DNA from 2 places in the Lysinibacillus sp. Ag94 genome. Region 1 is predicted to be linked to the other one. Evidence: riboswitches for the same ligand, from Rfam matches in the RefSeq annotation. Region 1 holds a riboswitch; the other holds the start of a gene.
What was found. A riboswitch is a leader RNA that binds a small molecule or an ion and turns the genes downstream of it on or off. The one in region 1 is predicted to bind S-adenosylmethionine.
Positions count from the first base shown of each region.

Region 1 (3,428 bases):
ATTTAATAACTGAACGAATTTCTAGCTGACCAGATCGATAAAAAGAGATGGTTGATGTTAAAGAACCCATGGTGCCGGCAAGTTTATTAGTGGCTACTGCAGCTGCTGGATTTAAACCAGCAAACATAAGGGCAGGTAACGCAATTAAGCCTCCACCCCCAACGACTGCATCCACAAAGGCGGCTAAAAATCCAAAAGATATTAATAATATGACTACATTTACATCTACTTCAAATAGCATGTTTACACCTCTTTCGATAGTTACTACCGAAATAGTAACTAAATTTCACTTTGCTGTAAAGAATTATTTTTTATTGGCTTATCTTTATAGCCTTAACTTATAATAAAGGAAATGGAGGGATCGAATGGTTGAATTAATCGCGCAATTAAAAGAACTAGGATTCACAGAATATGAAGCGAAGGCCTATATTGCACTCGTACAAAATAGTCATGTTAGTGCCTATCAAGTAAGTAAAAACTCCGGTATCCCTCGTGCAAGAATATACGACATACTTGATGTACTTGTTGAAAAAGGGTTAGTACTAAAAGAAGAAACGGCAGATCAAACGATATACTCTTCCATTCCTGTCGCTGTGTTTTTACAGCAAATTCAGCAACGTTGGCAATCGAATTTCACATCGATTAGTGATCAATTAGAAAAATTAGAAGTAAAAGAGCAGGAAGCGGAGCATAAAGTTGTCACGATAAAAGGAAAAGAGGCAATCGTTAATTATTGTCAGTCATTATTAAAAAAAGCGGAGAAAAAAGTTATATTATCGATGTGGGAAGATATGTATGGGGAATTACGAGAAGCTATACAAGAGGTCGCACAGCATATTCCGATTCATGGTATTACATTGAATGTGGATGAAAATGTTTCACCCTTAGACCAGCATCGAACTACACAATATACGAGAAAAACTTCTACGCCACATTGGTTTATTTTGTCTGTAGATGGTCAAGATATGATTTATGGTCACTCTCCAGCACATCATGAAACCGCTTTTATTACCAATGATCCTGTTCATATTTATTTATTAGAGGATTATATCTGGCATGACGTGCTTATTAATCGCCTTTTAAAGCGCGATGATACGGAGCTTGAGGAATGGATTACGAAAGAACGTAAAGCATTTTTTTTAGAATGAAAATATTGAAAAAGAATCTGCAAGCCTCCATGTACATTTCATAAGGCGAGCAGATTCTTTTTTTCGTTAATTATTAATAAAATACTTTATCGACATTGTATTTAGCGCGGAATGAATTGATCGCGTACGTTTCATAAATTTCACGTTCCATTGGATCTTCCACTTCATACACTTCAATTTTGAAAACTTCATCACGATGATTTTTCATCGGTGACACATTGTCCTCAAAATGCTTTTTAATACGTTGACGAATTTTACGTGCTTTACCTACAAATAAAAGTTCGTTCTCTTCATTGTAGAATAAGAAAATACCACCCTTTTCACGAGTGATTTTATGGAAGTCGATAAAACCATGGTATGGTGTGATTGGTACATCTCCTGGCTTTAAATCTTGTTCGCGTTGGCGAATTACTACATCTGGTTTTGGAAAATCAATTTTAATCAAACTATTCACGTTCCTCTCTGTTACTAAAGGTATATGTTAACATAAGTACAACATGTTTACCATCAAATAATGAATGTAAACATTCAAGTTTAGTGTTAAACAAATGACATCATGACATGCATGATTAATAACAAAATATTCTATGTATTATTGATATTCTTAATTGTTCATGTTACAATTCTTTTTAATTAAATAATCTTATCAAGAGAAGTTGAGGGATTTGGCCCGATGACGCTTCAGCAACCTCTAACGAAAGTTAGAAAGGTGCTAATTCCAGCAAAGGATTTGTCCTTTGAGAGATAAGAGTGAACGTGGAAAAATCCTTCTCATTCTATCTCATATGGAATGAGGGGGATTTTTTAATTTCATCGTTTGATATTTGACTTTGCGCAGGGCCCGTGCATTGAATGTAACAAAAGAAATAAAAGAGAGGGGAATGCAAGATGCCAATTAATATTCCGAAAAACTTACCAGCTGGAGAACATTTACGTGAGGAAAAAATCTTCGTAATGGAAGAGGACAGAGCGAAGACGCAACAAATCCGTCCGTTAAATATATTAATTTTGAACTTAATGCCAGAAAAGGAAAAAACAGAGCTTCAATTACTTCGATTATTGGGGAATACACCGTTACAAGTAAATATTACATTTTTAAATACAGCTACGCATGAATCGAAAAATGTCAGTAAATCACATTTACAGTTATTTTACACGACCTTCAATCAAATCCGTCATCGCCGTTATGATGGTATGATTATTACAGGTGCACCAGTAGAAAAAATGGAATTTGAAGAAGTGAACTACTGGCAGGAAATTTCAGAAATTATGGATTGGTCTAAGACAAACGTAACATCGATTTTACATATATGTTGGGGTGCACAGGCGGCGTTATACCATCATTACGGTATCGGTAAAATAGGACTTCCTGCTAAATGCTCAGGTGTATATTCTCATGTCATTACGGATTTAACAGTGGATTTAGTACGAGGCTTTAGTGATTCATTTACGGCACCACATTCACGATATACATCTGTATCAATTGAAGAAGTACTTAGCCATCCTGATTTACGCTTACTCTCTTATTCTGAAGATGCTGGTGTTTTTATTGTGCAATCTAAAGATAATAAAAACATTATGATTACGGGCCATCTTGAATATGATGCAACGACTTTAGCTGATGAGTATAGTCGAGATGTTGCGAAAGGATTAGATATTGAGGTACCAGTGAATTACTTCCCACATGATAATCCCGCAAATGAACCGATTAATACGTGGCGTGCCCATACACATTTATTATTCTCCAATTGGTTGAACTACTATGTTTACCAAGAAACACCATACGAATGGGATTTCGTCGATCAAATTGAATATCATATTTAATGCCATTTAATAGCAATTAAAAATGATGACCTTGATTGGAGAGGGTCATCATTTTTTATGCCTTTATACTGTAAATTTAATTTTTATCACTGTTTGGGGTATTGCCAGTATCGCTATCATTCTGTGTAGTATTGCTTGAAGCGTTCTCACTTTTGCTCGGTGAAGGATTTTCACTATATCTACTACTATCACTTTGAGTAGAGTTATTACTACTACTTTCATCGTGTGAAGTATTTCCTCCATTGTTGCTACTACCACTTTGAGTAGAATTATTGTTATTACTATTACTTTCATTTTGAGAAGCATTACCGCTATTATTGCTACTATCACTCTGAGTAGAATTATCGTTATTACTATTACTTTCATTTTGTGTAGCATTACCGGCATTGTTACTACTACTATTTTGAGTAGAATTATCATTATTATTGCTACCTGCACTTTGAGTAGCATTACCGT
Region 1 is NZ_CP096780.1:2,467,886-2,471,313, reverse strand. It holds gene MY533_RS11390 (TSUP family transporter) at 1-241, opposite strand, end outside; gene MY533_RS11385 (TrmB family transcriptional regulator) at 366-1,148, shown strand; gene MY533_RS11380 (nucleotide excision repair endonuclease) at 1,222-1,593, opposite strand; SAM riboswitch class I at 1,789-1,899, shown strand; gene metA (homoserine O-acetyltransferase MetA) at 2,037-2,972, shown strand; gene MY533_RS11370 (GerAB/ArcD/ProY family transporter) at 3,049-3,428, opposite strand, start outside.

Region 2 (3,428 bases), 1.9 Mb from region 1:
GGCAATTGTCGTGATCTTAGTTGTATACGGTATTTGTGTTGCCATTGGTAATACATTAGGTGGTCATTTTGCGAATAATAACCCTTTACGCTCTATCTTTATAATCTTTATAGGATTAGCATTAGCTCTACTCGGCATCAACTTCTTTTTAGAATCATCCATCACAGGATTAATAATGGTCTTTATGATGGGGCTATTTATGTTTATGAATGTACCAGGATTACAGCTTTATGCCGTTCAGCTTTCAGAAAAATATACACCCTCGGCTATTTCAATGGCTTCAGCATTAAATATTTCGGCCTTTAACATTGGTATTTTTCTAGGATCATACATTGGAGGAATGATCGTTAACCTCCAATCATTAGCTCATACCCCTATATATGGATTCGTAATGGTGATGATTGCTGCAGTTACTACCTTCCTAACGTTACACTTCGATAGAAATAAACAATAGATTTCCCCAGAATCAATAACGAAAGGAAGCCTTAACCATATACAAGGCTTCCTTTTTGTTGTTAGCCAATTTTAAGGAAAGTATCGTCGAAATAAGCCTTAAAAGATTCTAATGCCGAGAACCGATTCCCAAAAGGGCTTGAAAGCATCAGCTGTTAACACCGAAAGTCTATATTGTACATAAGATACTGTATCAGCTATAGGATAGGAGGAATTTAGTTGTATTACAATCCTTATCCGTTTTTTGTCTATCCTCATTACTATCCGGCATGGGTAATGGCAAATCAACCAGCAAATCAACACCCTTCCAGCCATCTAGCAATGCCGACACCCCCAATGAATAGAAGTCCATTTCCAATCGTCAATACAAAGAAATTAAAGACTTCCGCGAATCGGATTAAGGTTATTATGCAGCAAGCACAATTACTTACGGATAAAATTGATGAATCCGAGCAATTTGCACATGATCTTATGAACGCAGCACAACAATCAAATAAAACAGAAGTTGAAAAGTTAATTGCTTCAACAGGCATTACTGTAAAATTCGATACTACCTATACACCAGATGGATTTCGTATAACATTTACGGAAAGTAGCTGTTGTAAGCTAACACTAATTTTAGGTTGGTGAAGAGTTGGCCCCTTGAAGAGGGGCTCTTTCTTTTACCTTTAGCATCTTTATGAAATTTAACCTTGTATCCCTATCAAACTTGTAAACTATAAAAAAATATGCTAAAGTGTTTGTAAACATTATTTCTGAAAATTCTTATATCGCATTTTCTTATCAAGAGAGACGGAGGGATTGGCCCTATGAAGTCTCAGCAACCAGCCCTATAGGTATGGTGCTAATTCCAATTGGCAAAATTCTGCCTTGAAAGATGAGAAGACTTACTTCAGTTGCTTTGCACGAGAGTCCTCTTCTTCAAGGAGGGCTCTTTTTTATTTTTCCATTCTAATTAAAAGAAAGCAGGGAACAATTATGACAAACGAACTTTTACAAGTAATTCAACTATTGAAATCAAAAAAATGGGTAGACTTAACGCATACATTTGGTCCAAATTCTCCACATTTCTTTATGTTTGCTGATGCTAAATTTGAAACATTATTTACACATGAGGATGGCTTCTTTGCACAACAATTCACTTTCCCAGGGCAATACGGAACACATATCGACCCTCCTATCCATTTTGTGCGAGATTCACGCTATCTAGAGGAATTGGAGCTAAAAGAACTAGTACTACCACTCATCGTTATTGATAAATCGAAGGAAGCCGCAGTAAATAACGACTACACGTTAAGTGTTCAAGATATTCTTGACTTTGAAGCTGAAAATGGGGAAATTGAAGCAGGTACCTTTGTTGCGTTCCGTACCGATTGGAGTAAACGTTGGCCAGATAAAGAATCTTTCAGCAACAAAGACGCTGATGGCAATAATCATATTCCTGGCTGGGGATTAGAAGCATTACAATTTTTATTCAACGAACGACAAGTAAGGGCTATTGGCCACGAAACTTTTGATACGGATTCAGCAGCAGATTTCCGTAGAAATGGAAAATTAGACGGCGAATATTTTGTGCTAGAGCAAGATACTTATCAAATTGAGCTTATGACAAATTTAGATAAGCTACCTCCAAAGGGCGCTGCTATATTCAATATCGTGCCAAAGCCTGAAAAAGCATCTGGATTCCCTGTCCGTTCCTTTGCAATATTACCGTAATATAGCAAAAGGTCTGATTCAATAAATATTGAATTAGACCTTTTATCTATTATGCATCGGCATAATTTCGTCCGGAATCGGCTCTGTGCTATTGAATTTATTTAGATAAATTCTTTCTTTTGAAAACAACATAAATGATGAACATAATGATGATAAACAGTACTATAACATAAATACTGTAGCGGGATAAATATAACTCAACATAATGCCATTTCTCTCCAAGTATCTTCCCTAAAGTAATAAAAGTAAATGTCCATAAAGCTGCTCCCATATAAGCAAAGAAAGCAAATTTTTTATAAGGATAATTATTAATAGCTGCAATATATGCAGTAAGATGACGTACACCAGGGATAAAATACCCTATTAATAATAATATTGGTCCAATTTTTTCAAATAATTTTTTAGTAAAATCAATTTTCTGTTCTGTAATATGGACTTTCGAACCGTATTTTCGTAATAAAGGTAGCCCGAATTTATAGCCTATATAGTAGCTCAGGGTAATTCCCCCTGCAGCGCCTATCATAGCGCTGATTAAAGCTGGAATATGTGCAAGAGTTTCACGATATACGCTATACCCTACATATGTCAAAAATATTTCATCAGGAAGTGGCAGACCGACAATTCCCCCAATTAGGATAAGAATAATGCCAAAATATCCATAATGTTCAATAAGAGATTGTACGTGATGCGCCATAAATCCACCCCATCTAAAGCGTAATAATTTTTAATAGTTAGCTTTATAATAACTCAAAGGAGACAACATTATGAGTATTATTGGATTAAATACATTTTCTCCATGAAAACATCCATCCATGTGTGTTAAAAAAATATAGTCTTTTCTTAGTGACTGGTTGATTCATATTTTACTTTCAAATAATTAAATTATTTGCAGCTTACGTAGAGCATAATGAATACCGTCTTCTGTTGATTTTTTCGTTACATAATTAGCGACACTTTTTAATGCTTCACTACCGTTGCCCATTGCAATACCAAAGCCAACCTGCTCCAGCATGTCGATATCATTATCTCCATCACCAAAAGCAAGTGCTTCCTCAGGGCTCAAGTCAAAATAATCTAGTACAGCCTGCACAGCAATTGATTTGGAAACATCATGTTGCAAAACATTTGTAATGTAAGGGTGCCACCTCTTAAATAATAAGTGCGGGAATTTTAAAGTATACCTTTTCTCAATATCCTCGTTGCCATATAAACACATTAAGTAAACCTCTTGCGTTAAAATATCTTCATTAATAACGGGG
Region 2 is NZ_CP096780.1:4,368,285-4,371,712, forward strand. It holds gene MY533_RS20670 (MFS transporter) at 1-454, shown strand, start outside; gene MY533_RS20675 (YuzC family spore coat inner layer protein) at 673-1,083, shown strand; SAM riboswitch class I at 1,231-1,337, shown strand; gene MY533_RS20680 (cyclase family protein) at 1,432-2,169, shown strand; gene MY533_RS20685 (DedA family protein) at 2,267-2,863, opposite strand; gene MY533_RS20690 (Cof-type HAD-IIB family hydrolase) at 3,047-3,428, opposite strand, start outside.
Region 2: another riboswitch for S-adenosylmethionine. It lies ahead of MY533_RS20680 (cyclase family protein); the one in region 1 lies ahead of metA (homoserine O-acetyltransferase MetA).